2 regions of the Caballeronia sp. LZ008 genome follow, and region 2 is predicted to be linked to the other one. Evidence: riboswitches for the same ligand, from Rfam matches in the RefSeq annotation. Region 2 holds a riboswitch; the other holds the start of a gene.
What was found. Region 2 has a riboswitch for manganese ahead of QCE49_RS00420 (sodium:calcium antiporter). Riboswitches for the same ligand answer to the same signal wherever they lie in the genome.

Region 1 (8,057 bases), on a different contig from region 2:
GACGACGCGTTCGCCGTGCGCGAACTCGCGCGCCGTGGCGTGCCGGCGTTCATCGCCAATTCGTTCTCGAAGAATTTCTCGCTGTACGGCGAGCGCTGCGGCGGCCTTCACGTCATTTGCGACGATGCCGCCGAAGCCGATCGCGTGCTCGGCCAGCTGACGAGCGCGGTACGCGCGAACTACAGCAATCCGCCGACGCACGGCGCGAAGATCGTCACGCATGTGCTGAACACGCCCGAACTTAAACAGTCGTGGGAAAAGGAACTCGCGTCGATGTGCCAGCGCATCGCGCGCATGCGTCAGGCGATCCACGACGGACTGAAGGATCACGTTCGCGGCGAGATGCTCACGCGGTATATCAAGCAGCGCGGCATGTTCACGTACACGGGTCTGGTCGCGGATCAGGCCGACCGGCTCAAGGAGGAATTCGGCGTGTACATCCTGCGCTCGGGCCGCATGTGCGTCGCGGGCCTGAACGACAGCAACGTGCAGATCGTCGCCGATGCCATCGGCAAGGTGCTGGCGGCGAAGTAAATCGCTACATCGCGGGACAGGACAGCACTTTCTGCGGCGGAAGGCTGCCCGGTCCCGTATCGACTTTCGTGCCGCGCGGCGGCGTCAGAATGAGCCGCACGGCACTCGTGCCTTCGTTCGCGAGCACGTAGATATCGCCGCTTCCTTCCGGCTGCCAGTACACGCGATACACCTCGCCGTCCTTGTACACATGCAGCGCGCCGTGCCGCACGGCGCCGCCCCGCCAGAAATTCACGCTTTCCCCTTCGCGCAGCGCGATCATGCCGTCCTGCCCGTTCGTGGCGCTTTCGAGCGTGCCGCAGACGGCGTCGTCGGCGCGTGCGTGCGTGCAGACGGCCAGCGCCGCTGCGCATAGAAACATCGTTTTGCGATTCATCGGCTATCGACTCCCGGAAAAAGCGCGTGCGCCGTCCCGCGCTCCTCGCAAGATACGCGCCGACGTTCCTCCGCGCGTGTGCTACTTTGAATGGAAGCAGCATTCGATCATGGAGGGCGACATGACTGTGATCGCGCCGGACGAAAGAGCGGATTTCCTCGCGATTCTCGCGCGCCATCGGCTCGACGAGAGCGATTTTCTGGTGCACGAAGGCGGCGCGTCCGATGTCGTGGACGATGTTTATCCGTTGCAGGGCGTCGTCACCATTACGCGACGTTCCACGTTGAAGGAACGCGAATATCGCATCGGACACGGCACGCAATGGACTGCCGCGTTCGAAAAAGACTTGAACAAGGGCGTGTTCAAATGAACGGGCACGCGCACGCAGTTTTTTCACGCACTTTTTTGAAGCGGAGCAGGCGATGAGACCGACCGAATTCAAATCGTTCAAGGCGCACGTCGCGATGATGCTGCGCGATCTGCCGCGCGGCGTGACGGCCGATCTCAGCGATGTCGCCGTCGCGTACTGGAACGGCACGCAAGTGGTCGGCGCCTATTTGCGCGACAACGGCCGCCTCGACGAAGACTTCGATTTCGACGAAAACGCCTGGGGCGTCTGGCGCGACGATTTCCTCGCGTGGTTCGATGCGCCGCGTTTCTCCGAACGCGCCGATCTGAAGGCGGCGTTCGTCGCAGGCGTCATGCCCGCGAGCGCGCACGGCGGGCTCTGGCCGCGGGCGCTGTGATCTAAGCTTCATTCGGCAAGTCATCCGTAAGCACGCCTCGCACGCGCCCGTTCCCCGCCGAACGGCACAGCGATTGCTCCGTTCCTCCACGCGACAGCGTCCGAACCACGACCGCGCGACGGCCGTGTTCCGCCTTTCATCGTCACGGAGGATTCAGCATGGCTGGCAACGGCAGACTCAGTCCGCTCACGTTCTTTACGGCCATTGTGTTTATCGTCATCGGCGTGTTGCTGGCGGCGGGCGGAGCGTATCTCGTTGCGCTCAAAGGATCGTGGTACTACGTGATCGCGGGTGCGGCCATCGTGCTGACCGGGCTCTTGTTGTTGATCCGGCGGCGCTCCGCATTGCTGCTTTTCGCGCTGTTCCTGTTCGCCTCGACGATCTGGGCCGTCGTCGAAGTGCGTTTCGATTTCTGGCAACTCATGCCGCGCCTGTGGATCTGGCTGCTGCTCGCGATCTGGCTGCTGATTCCGTTCGTGCATCGCGGCGCGTTGTTCGGGCCGCCTTCGACATCGCGCGCCGCGCGCACGCCGCTCGCCGCCGCGATCATCCTCACGCTGCTGCTCGGCGTCGGCACCTGGTTCAATCATCCGCACGACCGGCCGGGGCGCATCGACGTGAACGTCGCCGCCGACGCCAATCAGCCCGATGCCAACGCCGCGACCGGCCGCGCGCCGGGCGACTGGGTCGACTATGGCGGCTCGCCGCTCGCGCAGCGTTACGCGCCGCTCGCCCGGATCACGCCGGATAACGCGCATCGGCTAAAGGTGGCGTGGACGTATCGCACCGGCGACATGCCCGGCCCCGACGATCCGACCGAAACCACCGACGAGAACACGCCGCTCAAGGTCGGCGACACGATTTTCCTGTGCACGCCGCATAGCAAGGCGATCGCGCTCGATGCCGCGAGCGGCAAGGAAAAGTGGCGTTTCGATCCGCAGATTCAGAGTCCGATCGGGTTCAAGCATTGGGAGCACATGACTTGCCGGGGCGTCGCTTATTACGATGCGTCGATGCATCCGATGCCCGCTGCCGCCGCGCCCGAAGCCAGCGCGCCCGCCGAAGCCGATGCGGCCTCCGCGCCTGCCGACGCATCCGCGCCCACGGAAGCGTCCGCGCCCGTGCAGACGCCCGCGCAAACCACGGCGCAGGCCGAATGTCCGCATCGCCTGTTCCTTCCGACCGCCGACGCCCGCCTGATCGCGCTCGACGCGGACACCGGCAAGCCGTGCGCGAGCTTCGGAAAGAACGGTGCAATCGATTTGCGCGCGAATATCGGGCCGTTCACGCCGGGCGGCTATTACTCGACCTCGCCGCCGGCGGTGTTCCGCAATCTCGTGATCGTCGGCGGTCATGTGACCGACAACGAATCGAACAACGAGCCGTCGGGCGTGATCCGCGCGTTCGACGTCAATGACGGCCATCTCGTCTGGAACTGGGATCCAGGCAATCCGGACGTCACCGAACCGATCGCGGCGGGCGGCACTTATGTGCGCAATTCGCCGAACATGTGGTCGATGTTCAGCGTCGACGAAAAGCGCGGCATGATTTTTCTGCCGATGGGCAACCAGACGCCCGATCAGTGGGGCGGCGAGCGCACGCCACAGGCCGAGAAGTTCGGCGCGGGCGTCGTCGCGCTCGATGCCGCGACGGGCAAGCTGCGCTGGAACTATCAGTTCACGCATCACGATCTGTGGGATATGGATGTGGGCGGGCAGCCGACGCTCGTCGATCTGCAGACGGCGCAGGGCACGCAGCCGGCGCTGATCGCATCGACGAAGCAGGGCAGCATCTACGTGCTGAATCGCGAAACCGGCCAGCCGATCGTGCCGATCAGCGAAGTCGCCGTGCCGGGCGGCGCGGCGAAAGGCGATCACACCGCGCCGACGCAGGCCGTTTCCGCGCTCAACTTCAACCCGCCGCGCGTGACGGAGGCGGACATGTGGGGCACGACGCCGTTCGATCAGCTTTGGTGCCGCATCAAGTTCAGGAGCCTGCGCTACGACGGGCCGTACACGCCGCCGTCGGAGCAGGGATCGCTCGTGTTTCCGGGTAACTTCGGCGTATTCGACTGGGGCGGGATTTCCGTCGATCCGGTGCGGCAGATTCTGATCGCGAATCCGGACTACATGGCGTTCACGTCGAAGCTGATTCCGCGTGACAAGATTCCCGAGGACAACGGCGAGAAGAAAGGCAGCGAAACGAGCGGCATCAAGCTCGCGCGCGGTACGCCGTTCGGCTTTGAGATCAGCGCGTTTCTTTCACCGCTCGGGATTCCGTGCCAGGCGCCGCCGTGGGGCTACATCGCGGGCGTCGATCTGCGCACGCAGAAGATTGCGTGGATGCACAAGAACGGCACCATCGTCGACAGCGCGCCGCTGCCGATTCCGATGCCGCTCGGCGTGCCGAGCCTCGGCGGGACGATCGTGACGGCGGGCGGCGTCGCGTTCCTGACGGGCACGCTCGATCAATACGTGCGCGCCTACGACGTGCGCGACGGCAAGAAGCTGTGGGAGGCGCGTCTGCCGGCGGGCGGTCAGGCCACGCCGATGAGCTACGCCGATGCAAGCGGCAAGCAATATGTGCTCGTGACGGCGGGCGGTCATGGCTCGCTCGGCACGAAGGCGGGCGACTATGTGATCGCCTATACGTTGCAGTGAATGCGAAAAAAAGCGCGGGAATTTTCTCCCGCGCCTGCACGTTACGTCCGGCGATAAGCCTCGGCCATGAGCGCGCTGACCTTGGCGCGCGCGCTCAGCGCATTGCGGACGGCGGCGACGATGAAGGAAACGAGGGCGATCGGCGTGGCAGCGATGATTCCCATGATGAACTCCGTACTAGGGGTAACTAACTAGGTAATAACCCTAGGTTAGCACATTATGACGCATTGCAACAAATATCTTTCGGGGAATTGACCGTACGCAAAGGCGAAACGCTCTGAAGGAGCATCCAGATGAAGACGCACTTTCCGGCTCGTATCGCGGCGATCGGCGCCGTTGTGCTCATCGCGGCGATCGTCGTCGCGTGCAGTGGCGGTTCCGGCGATAGCGCCACTTCGTCTGCGGCGAGCGGCGGCGCGCCGGCGGCGGCATCGAGCCCGTCGGGGGCATCGAGCCCGGCGGGGGCATCGGCGCCTCTGGCTGCGGTGTCGAAAGATGTCGTCACCTGGCACAACGACATCGCGCGCACCGGACAGCAACTCGCGGAAACCGTCCTCACGCCGGCGAACGTCAATCAGCGTACTTTCGGCAAGCTCGCGCTCTTTTCCGTCGATGGCGCCGTCGACGCGCAGCCGCTCTTTCTGGCGGGCGTACCGATCGCGGGCGGTACGCGCAACGTGCTCTACGTCGCGACGGAAAACGCCAGCGTCTACGCTTTCGACGCCGACAGCGGCGCGGTGCTGTGGAAAGTCTCGACGCTCGGCAGCGGCGAGTCGCCGAGCGACGACCACAACTGTCATCAGATCACGCCGACCATCGGTGTCACGGCGACGCCGGTCATCGACCGGACGCGCGGCCCGAATGGCGCGATGTATGTCGTCGGCATGTCGAAGGATGCGTCGGGCGCGTATCACCAGCGCATTCACGCGCTCGATGTCGCGACGGGCGCCGAGCTCTTCAACGGCCCCACCGAAATCCGGGCGACGTATCCGGGCAACGGCGCGGGCAGCCAGAACGGCACGCTGACGTTCGATCCCGGCCAGTACGCCGAGCGCGCGGCGTTGCTGCTGCTGAACGGCGTCGTCTACACGGCGTGGACTTCGCATTGCGACTTCATGCCGTACACCGGCTGGGTCATGGGCTACGACGCCGCGACCCTGCAACAGGCGAGCGTGCTGAACCTCACGCCGAACGGCCAGATGGGCTCGATCTGGATGAGCGGCGCGGGCCTTGCATCGGACGGCCAGGCGATCTTTTTCCTCGACGCCAACGGCACCTTCGATCCGACTCAAAACGCGCAGGAGATGCCGATCAACGGCAACTTCGGCAACGGTTTTTTGCGGCTGGAAACGTCGCCGCTCAGGGTGCAGGACTATTTCGAGCCGTCGAACACGGTGCAGGAGTCGAACGAGGACGAAGATCTCGGTTCCGGCGGCGCGATGGTGCTGCCGGACTTCACCGATGCGGGCGGCACGGTCCGGCATCTGGCGATCGGCGCGGGCAAGAACTCGACGATCTACGTCGTGAACCGCTTCTCGATGGGCAAGTTCGATTCGAACGCGGACCACATCTATCAGGAACTCGTCGGCCAGATTCGCGGGGCGATGTTCGGCGCGCCCGCGTATTTCAACAACACGGTCTATTTCGGCGCGGTCGGCGACAGCATTCGGGCGTTCGCGGTCAGCAACGCGTTGCTTTCGGCGACGTCGACGAGTCAGACGTCGAATGCGTTCGGCTTCCCCGGCGCGACGCCGAGCATTTCCGCGAACGGCACGGCGAACGGCATTCTGTGGGCGGCGGAGAACGGCGCGACAGGCGCGCTGCGCGCCTACGACGCGGCCAATCTCGCGCGCCAGCTCTACAGCAGCAACGACGCCGGCACGCGCGACCAGTTCGGTGCGGGCAACAAGTTCATCACGCCGATGATCGCGAACGGCAGGGTGTATGTCGGCACGAAGAACGGCGTCGCCGTGTTCGGGCTGTTGTCGAAATAGGATCGGCGCGCGAACGCGGCGCCGGGCGTGACGCCGCGAGCGCGCCGCAACTAGCCGAAACGCCGTGGAACGGTCGCGAAGTCATGTTAAGCTCTCGGTTCTTCGCTGGGGAGTAGCCGGCTTTCCTGCACAGGGAAAGCGCTCATGTCAACACGCTCGGTCGTTCAGGCCGTGGCATGAGCAGCCATCAAAGGTTGGCAAGACCATCGACAGAATTCGCGACCGGTCGGGCGCGCGTTCTGTCGTTCCATCTTGCCCGACCAGAGCGCTACTCGATGAATCTCGCCTCCACAATTTTTCTAGCCTTCGCCATGTCCACCGACGCGTTCGCCGCAGCCGTCGGCAAGGGCGCGACCCTGCACAAGCCGCGCATCGCGGAAGCGTTGAAGACCGGCGTGATCTTTGGCGTGATCGAAGCCCTGACGCCGCTCGTCGGCTGGGCGCTCGGCAGGGCGGCCGCGCAGTACGTCACCGCGTGGGATCACTGGATCGCGTTCGGCCTGCTCTTCCTGCTCGGCGCGCGCATGATCCGCGAAGGTTTCAGCAGCGTGAGCCACGAAGCGGAAAAGCCCAATTCGCATTCGTTCTGGGTGTTGGCGCTCACCGGTTTCGCGACCAGCATCGACGCGATGGCGGTCGGCGCGGGCCTCGCGTTCATCGATGTCGATATCTTCTCGACGGCCGCGACCATCGGTTTCGCGACGATGCTGATGGTGACGATCGGCGTGATGGTCGGCCGGCTCGTCGGCGCGACGATCGGCAAGCGGGCGGAAATCGTCGGCGGGCTGATTCTGATCGGCGTCGGCAGCGTCATTCTGGCCGAACATCTCGGCCATCTCGGCTGAGGATGCGCGCCTTGCCGCCGCGCGGCGTGAGAATCGCGAGCACGGCGGCGACGATGAAAAGCGCGGGCACGTCACCCGCCAGATGACCGAGGTGGCGCCCCGCGCCGCCGAACGACTGCACGGCCATGATCGCGCCGTGCACGACGCTCGACCACACCGTGAACCAGATGAGGCTCAGATGCCTCATCGGCTCGCGCGATGCGATCAGCAGGAAAACGCCGAGCGTCGCGTAGATGCCGACGATCATCATCGCGTATTCCGAATGGCCTTCGTGGCCGGCATCCCACGCCCATCCTGAAGGCCAGAGCAGCATGAGCGGATAGAAGGCGAAGAGCGCGATCAGCCCGACGACGGCGAGCACGATGCGCAGGCAGGCGAGGCGACGGGCGTCGTTCATGGCGGCTCCTTGGCGGCGCGACATGAGCGACAAGATACCGCGAAGCGCACCGCGAAAGCCATCGATGGCGGCAGGCGTTTCCACCAAAAATTGGCGCAAATAAAATAACAACGACTGCCATTAGGTCGATACGATTCATCATTCCACTGCCTTTAACCACAAATCCAGCACGTCATGCCACGTCCGATTTCCGCGCGCATCCATCTCGACGCCATCCGACAGAATCTTCAACTTGTCAAACGCACGGCGCCGTCGTCGCGCGTGTGGTCCGTCATCAAGGCGAATGCTTATGGTCACGGCATCGAGCGCATTTATCCGGCGCTCGCTGAAGCCGACGGCATCGCGCTGCTCGATCTCGATGAAGCCGTGCGCGTGCGCGAGCTCGGCTGGAAAAAGCCGATTCTTTTGCTCGAAGGCGTTTTCGAGCCCGCGGATGTCGAAACGGCGGATCGTCACCGGCTCACGGTCACGGTGCATTGCGACGAGCAGCTTGCGTTGCTGAAGG
Region 2 (8,057 bases):
ATGGCGACAACGTCGGCGCCGAGCGGCAGTGCCGTCTGGTGATCGCGCGCGACCCGAATCACGCGGAAGCGCATCGCGTGCTCGGCGTGTCGCTGTCGGCGATGCGCCGTCACGCCGAAGCCATCGAAGCCTGCGAACGGGCGATCGAGCTCGCGCCGAAAAACGGCGACATGCACGGCGCGCTCGGCGTCGTGCTGATGGACGACGGTCAGATCGCGCGCGCCGAAGGCACCTTCCGCAAGGCGCTCGAGTGCAACCCGATCGACTTCATTTCGCACAGCAATCTGCTGTTCTGCCTCACGCACCGTACCGATCTGACGCCCGTCGCGCTCTTCGACGAACATCGCGAATTCGACCGCCGTCACGGCGATCCGGCGCGCCGCCTGTGGCGCGCGCACGAGAACGCGAAGGATCCGCACAAGACGCTGCGCGTCGGTCTCGTGTCCGGCGACTTGTTCCGCCACGCCGTCGCATCGTTTCTGGAACCCGTGCTCGCATTGCTCGCGAAGGATCCGGGCATCGAGATTCACGTCTACAGCACCCATGCGCGCGAGGATTCGACGACGCAGCGCCTGCGCGGCCACGCGCCACGCTGGAACGTCGTCTCGGGCTTGTCGGACGATGCGTTCGTCGAGAAAGTGCGCGCCGACGGCATCGATATCCTGATCGACCTGTCGGGCCATACCGGCCGCAACCGCCTGCGCGCCTTCGCACGCAAGCCCGCGCCGGTCCAGGCGTCGTGGATCGGCTATCCGCAGACGACCGGCGTCAGCGCCATCGACTATTACTTCGCGAACCGCACGCCGGATTTCTCGCCGATCGACGACCAGTTCGTCGAAAAGATCGCGTACCTGCCGGCGGCGGCGCCGTTCCTGCCCGATGCGAATTCGCCGCCGGTCAATCTGCTGCCCGCGCTCCACAAGGGCTACGTCACGTTCGGCAGCTTCAACCGCGTGTCGAAGCTGCGCCGCGAGGTGATCGCGCTGTGGGCGCGCGTGCTGCACGCCGTGCCGGATTCGAAGATGCTGATGGGCGCGATGCCCGACGACAGCGCCGTCGCCGAACTGGGCAAGTGGTTCGCCGAAGAAGGCATCGCCGCGGACCGGCTTGCGCTGCTCAAGCGCTCGAACGTGTCGGTGTATCTGCAGCAGCATCATCAGGTCGATCTGTGTCTCGACACCTTCCCGTATGCGGGCGGCACGACGACGCTGCACGCGCTCTGGATGGGCGTGCCGACGCTGACGCTGCTCGGCGACACGATGCCCGGCCGCGCGGGCGGCACGTTGATGAGCCAGGTCGGACTCGAATCGTTCATCGCACGCGACGCGGATGAATTCGTCGCGAAGGGCGTCGCGTACGCAAGCGATCTGAATGCGCTCGCGGCCCTGCGCACCGGCATGCGCGAGCGCTGCTCGGAATCGGCGCGCTTCCGTCCGGACGTGATCGCCGCGAGCATGAGCCACGCGCTTCGTCACATGTGGCAGCGCTGGTGCGCCGGCCTACCCGCCGAATCTTTCGATACCGAACTCCTCGCCGCCGCGCCCGCCGCAGCGAATTCAGCAGCCACCACGCAAGGTTGATCATGAGCGCCATTCCTCTCTTTCGCGAGCAGCCCGCCATCGACGAGCGTATCTTCGTCACGCAGCCGCATCTGCCGCCGCTCGACGAATTCGTTCCGTATCTCGAGAAGATCTGGGAAAACAAGACGCTGACCAACGGCGGCCCGTTTCATCAGCAGCTCGAACAGGCGCTGTGCGAATACCTCGGCGTGCAGCACCTCGCGCTGTTCTCGAACGGCACGATGGGTCTCGTCACCGCGCTGCAGGCGCTGCGCATCACGGGCGAAGTGATCACCACGCCGTATTCGTTCGTCGCGACCGCGCATTCGCTGCTGTGGAACGGCATCAAGCCGGTGTTCGTCGACGTGGACCCGGTCACGCTGAATCTGGATCCGCGTCAGATCGAAGCCGCCATCACGCCGCAGACCACCGCGATCATGCCGGTGCACTGCTACGGCCAGCCGTGCGACGTCGAAGCGATCCAGGCGATCGCCGACAACTACAACTTGAAGGTGATCTACGACGCCGCGCACGCGTTCGGCGTGCGCAACGAGGCGGGCAGCATCCTCACGCACGGCGACCTGTCGGTGCTGAGCTTCCACGCGACGAAAGTCTTCAACACGTTCGAGGGCGGCGCGATCGTCTGCCCGGACGCGAAGGTGAAGCAGCGCATCGACCATCTGAAGAACTTCGGCTTCGTCAACGAGACGACCGTGGTCGCGGCCGGCATCAACGGCAAGATGAGCGAAATCAATGCGGCATTCGGCCTGTTGCAGCTTCAGCACATCGATCGCGCGCTCGCGCGCCGTCAGGAGATCGACGCGCTGTATCGCACCCTGCTCGCCGACGTCGACGGCATCGTGCCACTGCCCGGTCTCGCGGGCGGCGCGACGAACCACTCGTATTTCCCGGTGCTCGTGCAAAGCGACTACAAGCTGACGCGCGACGAGCTGTATCAGCGTCTGCGCGATCACGAGATTTTCGGCCGCCGCTATTTTTATCCGCTGATTTCGGATTTCCCGATGTATCGCGGCCTGCCCTCCGCGCAGCCGAGCCGACTGCCGAACGCGCAGGAAGCATCGCGCAAGGTGCTGTGCCTGCCGATCTATCCGGCGCTCGCGGACCGCGACGTCGAGCGCGTCGTGGACGTGATCCGCGCGGCCAACGTCTAAGGCGCGGCAGCCCGGCGCACGCAGGATCGACCCATGCACGTGTTTCTTCTCTTCAGCGGCACCAACGATCGCGCCGTCGTCGCGCTGCTGCGCGCGATCGGCAAGCTCGGGCAACAGGCGGCGGTGATCGCGCGTTCGGCCGCCGATCCGGTTCTGTCGAGCGCGTATCGCGATCTCGTGGTCGCCGTGCGCGAAAACGACACGCTCTCGGTCCCGCTGCTCGCCGGTTATATCGCGCAGGCGAAGGCGAAGTTCGGCGCGCGCCGCGTGACGCTCGTGCCGATCTCCGAATTCTTCAACACCTTCCTGCTGAATCACAAGGAAGCGCTGGAATCCATCGACGGCGTGCATGTGCCGCTCGTCGATCCGTCGCTGTACGCGAAGCTCACGAACAAGGCGAGCGCCACCGAGTTCTTCGCGCGCGAAGGCATCGCGCCGCCGCCCGAATACGCGGGCATCGACGATGCCGTGGTGCCTTTCGTCGCCAAGCCGAAATGCAACGTCGACGGCAAGCGCGTGCTTTATCCGGTGCTCGTGAAAAGCGACGCGGACCTCGCCGCTTTCAAGGCGAGCGAAGATCCGTCGCACTATTTCTTTCAGCACTTCGTGACGGGACGCAGCTTTTATCTGCTCGCCTATTTCGCGCGCACGGGCGAAGTCTTCTGCTCGTCGCAGGAAAACCTCGCGCAGCAGCCCGGCGGCAAGTCGATCGTGCTCGCGCGCACCGCCGATTTTCATGCGAGCGATATCGGCGTGAAGCTGCGGCAGGCGCTTTCGCAATGCGGCTATTTCGGCTTCGCGATGATCGAATGCATCGTCGGGGACGACGGCGCGTACTTCATCGAAATGAATCCCCGTCCGTGGGGACCGCTCGACCTGTGCCTGAACCACGACTGCGGCATCGTCGAAGCTTTCGTGGGCGACTGGGCGACGGAAGATGCAACCGCTTATCAAGGCCGGCGCCTTTCGCGCGCACGCCACGCCACGTATCTGTGGACGGGCGGCATCGTGAACACATGGCGCCGGCGCCGGACGACCGTGCATCGCTATGGCAGCGAAGCGCGTCTCGCGGGCGCTGCGTTGCGCGCCCTGGCCGGCGACGTCTATCTCGCAAGCGACAGCTGGCGAATCTTTTACAAGGAACTATGGAAATGACCTCTGGCGCCACCGCAGTCAAGGAGCGGCTCGCTCAACTCTACGGAGAAGTCTCCAAGCACTCGGGGTATCAGACGATCCCCGACTTCGTCGCGAGTACGCTCGGTTATCAGGAGACCATTCAGAGCCAATGGCGCGGCGACCGCAACCGCCTCGACTGGATTCTCGCGCATCGCGCGCCGCAAGCCGGCGAGCGCTGGGCCGACTTCGGCGCGAATACGGGCTTCTTCACGTACACGATCGCGCATGCGCATCCCGATGCGCGCGTGACGGCGATCGAAGCGAACGCCGAACACGCGAGGTTCCTGCGCGAACTCGGCGACGCCTTCTCGATCGGCAATGTCGACGTGCATCACGAAGCGCTGCCCTTCGATGGCCTCGACAAGCTGTCGAACATCGACGTGCTTTTGCATCTGAATGTGCTGCATCACGCGGGCGCGGATTTCGACCGCGAATATGTGACCGGCGCGCACGACTTTCCGGCGTATGCGGTCGCTTATCTGAAGAAGCTGCGTCAGGCGTCGCGCTCGCTCGTGTTCCAGCTCGGCTGCAATCTGTGGGGCGACAAGACGCATCCGCTGCAGCCGGGCGCGACCGATGCGGAGCGTCTCGCGTATGTGTCGAAGCTGCTGACGGACGCCGGCTGGCGCATTCGCGATCTCGCGTACGCGAAGAAGACGACCGACGCGCCGATCGCCTATGCCGATCTCGGCAAGGACGTCATCGAAGCGCTGAACGGCCAGCACGGACAAGCCGAACTGCGCCTCTTCGCCGACGCGCTCGCGCCGTATGCGCTGGAACAGCACATCGGCGAGTTTTATCGGCGCGCGATTTACATCGTCGATTAATTGACGGACGGCACTAAAGTTATCGGCGCACGTGCCGATAACCCCTATAAGAACAACAAGAACGACGTGCCGGTTTTCTCGGCGCGCTGCTTCGCTCTTCGATGCCCGCCTCGCGCGGGCATTCTTCTTTGTGCCGCAGCTTGTCAGCGCCCGAGCGTCAACGCGAGATAGGCCGCGTACAGCACGCCGTTGCCGAGCAGCGCCCACAGCACGACGCCGTTCTCCTTCGCATTGAAGCGCAGCCACGCCGCCGCCGCGAGCGTGATGAGCACGCCCGTCAGCACTTCGATACGCGGCTCCCACGGCGTCAGCATGATGCCGATGGCCGGCAGCAACGTCCCTTGAAACACCATCGCGCCGGTGATGTTGCCGAACGCGAGCGTGTCCTTTCCTCGGCGCGCCCACAGAATGCTGTTCACTTTCTCGGGCAGTTCCGTCGCGATCGGAATGATGATGAGCGACAGCAGCAGCGCCGAAATTCCCAGCGCATGCGACACGCCCTCGACGCCGTGAATGAAGCCCTTCGCGCCGCCGACGAGCAGCACGATGCCGAAGAAAAACTGCAGCATGATCGTGCCGAGCGACGTTTTCAAACCGAGACGCGAAGCGAACAAGGCCTCGGGCGCTTCCGTTCCGTGTCCGCCCTCGACGAGCTTCGCCGAAGCCTTGAACGTCGAAATCACATAAACGATATAGAGCGCGACGAGCCCGACCGCGAACAACGCGCGCACTTGCCACGCGTGATGCGGCACGAACATCGCGGCGCACGCGATGAGAAACGCGACCAGAAAGAAGTTCAGATCGCGCACGAAGCCGCTGCGCTCCGGCACGATGCGTCCGCTCATGCCGCGCGACTTGAGGATCGCGAACGTCATCAGACACGTCGAAAGCGTCGCGAGCATAAGCGGCGCGCCGAGAATCGCGCCGACGCCGATCTCTTCGTTGACCGCACGGCTCGTCGTGCCGCCGAGCAGCGCGATGATCGGCACCGTCGTCTCGGGCAATGCCGTGCCGACCGCCGCGAACAGCGATCCGGTCACGCCTTCGGAAATGCCGAGCCGTTCGCCGAGATGTTCGAGCGCATTCGTGAATAGCTCCGCCGCGACCAGGATGATCGCGAGCATCAGCGCGAGTTCGAGAAAGAGCATCGTCATGCGGCACCTCGCATCAAAACATGCGACGGGTGCGCGAGCGTGCGCGGGAAACGGGGATGTTGTAGTTGTGGGGACACGATGATTCCACGGCCGGACGTCGAGCGAACCACGATGCGCCACGCGCCGTCCGGCCAGGAACGACATAGCGCATCGATGGTCTCGCCAAACCGTTCCGGTCGAACGCGCCACGGCAGCAGGGCCGAGGATGTTGACGCGTTCTCCTTCGCTCGCGAAGGAAGGCTACTCCCCAAAGAAGGCGCAAGTTTAGCCCGATGCGCCCCGTTTCGGCAACCCGCGGAATAAGCGTATGCCGATCGGATCGTTGTCGTCGACGGATGCATCCGCTAATCTGGCCGCGCCGGGCGCGTCGCTTGCTGCGCGTGCTCAAGCTCATCCACGAACAAAAATGAAGATCACGGGAGATCTCATGCGTCTGAAACTCTTCGCCGCGGCCGCCGCGATGGCCATGCTCGCCGCGCCGATGCTCGCGATGTCCAAGCCGCTCACCGTCTGCACCGAATCGAGCCCGGACGGCTTCGATGTCGTGCAATTCAATTCGCTCGTAACGACCAACGCATCGGCGGATGTCATCTTCAATACGCTCGTCTCCTACGACGAAGCCGCGAAGAAGGTCGTGCCCTCGCTCGCGGAAAAGTGGGACGTGACGAGCGACGGGCTCACGTACACATTCCATCTGCGTCCGAACGTTCAGTTTCAGACGACCGATTACTTCAAGCCGACGCGCCCGCTCAGTGCCGACGACGTCGTGTTCACGTTCTCGCGCATGCTCTCGGACGACAATCCGTGGCACAAGATCGCGGGCGCGAGCGGCTTTCCGCACGCGCAGTCGATGGGCCTCGTGAAGCTCATCAAGGCCGTATCGAAAGTCGATGACCATACCGTGAAGTTCGAGCTCAACGAGCCGAACGCGACCTTCGTGCCGATCCTCACGATGGGCTTCGCATCGATCTATTCGGCCGAATATGCGGACAAGCTGCTGAAGGCGAACCAGCAGGTCGATCTGAACAGCAAGCCGATCGGCACCGGCCCGTTCGTGCTGAAGAGCTACACGAAAGATTCGGTCATCCGCTACGACGTGAATCCGTCGTACTGGGGCGCGAAACCGAAGATCGACCGGCTGATCTACGCGATCACGCCCGACGCCGCCGTGCGCGCGCAGAAGATCAAGGCGGGCGAATGCCAGATCGCGCTGTCGCCGAAGCCGCAGGACGTCATCGACGCGAAGAAGGACAAGTCGCTGAAGGTGAGCGAAGCGCCCGCATTCATGACGGCGTTCGTCGCGCTCAACACGCAGAAGAAGCCGCTCGACAATCCGAAGGTGCGTCAGGCGATCAACATGGCCTTCGATCGCACGACCTACATGAAGACCGTGTTCGACAACACGGCGACGCAAGCGGTGAATCCGTATCCGCCGAATACGTGGAGTTACGACAAGAGCATCGAGGCGTACAAATATTCATCCGCCGATGCGAAGAAGCTGCTCGCCGATGCGGGCTTTCCGAACGGTTTCGACACGACGATCTGGGTACGCCCGAACGGCAGCGTGCTCAATCCGAATCCGAAGGCGGGCGCGGAATTGCTGCAAGCCGATCTCGCGAAAATCGGCGTGAAGGCGCAGGTGAAAGTGATCGAATGGGGCGAACTCATCAAGCAGGCGAAGCAGGGTCAGCACGACATGCTGTTCATGGGCTGGGCCGGCGACAACGGCGACCCGGACAACTACATGTCGCCGCTTTTCAGTTGCAACGCGGTGAAGTCGGGCATCAACTTCGCGCGCTATTGCGATCCGCAACTGGACAAGCTCATCGCCGATGGCAAGTCGACCGCCGATGTCGCCAAACGCACGAAGTCGTATGTCGATGCGCAGAAGATCATCCACGATCAGGCGCTGTGGATTCCGCTCGTCTATCCGACGGCGGCGGCGCTCACGCGCGCGAACGTCAGCGGCTATAACGTGAGTCCGTTCGGGCGCGTGAATTTCGGCGCTGTTTCCGTGCAGTAAGCGAAGTCAGGCCGGCGTGAACCGGATCACGCCGTCAGCGCCGGTCTGACGTTTCAGCGTGCCATCGAGCCAAAGCAGGTTCAGATGCGCGAGCGCTTCGCCGAGCGCGAACGTCATCTGATGAATATCGAGCTTGCGCTTGAACA

Region 1: linked by a shared signal. The riboswitch ahead of mntP (manganese efflux pump MntP) and the one ahead of QCE49_RS00420 (sodium:calcium antiporter) in region 2 are both predicted to bind manganese.

What each region holds. Positions count from the first base shown of each region.
Region 1 covers NZ_JARUXK010000003.1:182,326-190,382, forward strand. The annotation lists gene QCE49_RS19935 (amino acid aminotransferase) at 1-534, shown strand, start outside; gene QCE49_RS19940 (hypothetical protein) at 539-910, opposite strand; gene QCE49_RS19945 (hypothetical protein) at 1,032-1,280, shown strand; gene QCE49_RS19950 (hypothetical protein) at 1,333-1,656, shown strand; gene QCE49_RS19955 (glucose/quinate/shikimate family membrane-bound PQQ-dependent dehydrogenase) at 1,815-4,316, shown strand; gene QCE49_RS19960 (hypothetical protein) at 4,358-4,480, opposite strand; gene QCE49_RS19965 (PQQ-binding-like beta-propeller repeat protein) at 4,610-6,310, shown strand; yybP-ykoY riboswitch at 6,406-6,576, shown strand; gene mntP (manganese efflux pump MntP) at 6,586-7,155, shown strand; gene QCE49_RS19975 (DUF6632 domain-containing protein) at 7,121-7,552, opposite strand; gene alr (alanine racemase) at 7,727-8,057, shown strand, end outside.
Region 2 covers NZ_JARUXK010000001.1:84,754-92,810, reverse strand. The annotation lists gene QCE49_RS00440 (tetratricopeptide repeat protein) at 1-1,580, shown strand, start outside; gene vioA (dTDP-4-amino-4,6-dideoxy-D-glucose aminotransferase VioA) at 1,583-2,731, shown strand; gene QCE49_RS00430 (hypothetical protein) at 2,765-3,886, shown strand; gene QCE49_RS00425 (hypothetical protein) at 3,883-4,734, shown strand; gene QCE49_RS00420 (sodium:calcium antiporter) at 4,878-5,888, opposite strand; yybP-ykoY riboswitch at 5,977-6,152, opposite strand; gene QCE49_RS00415 (ABC transporter substrate-binding protein) at 6,316-7,911, shown strand; gene QCE49_RS00410 (MBL fold metallo-hydrolase) at 7,918-8,057, opposite strand, start outside.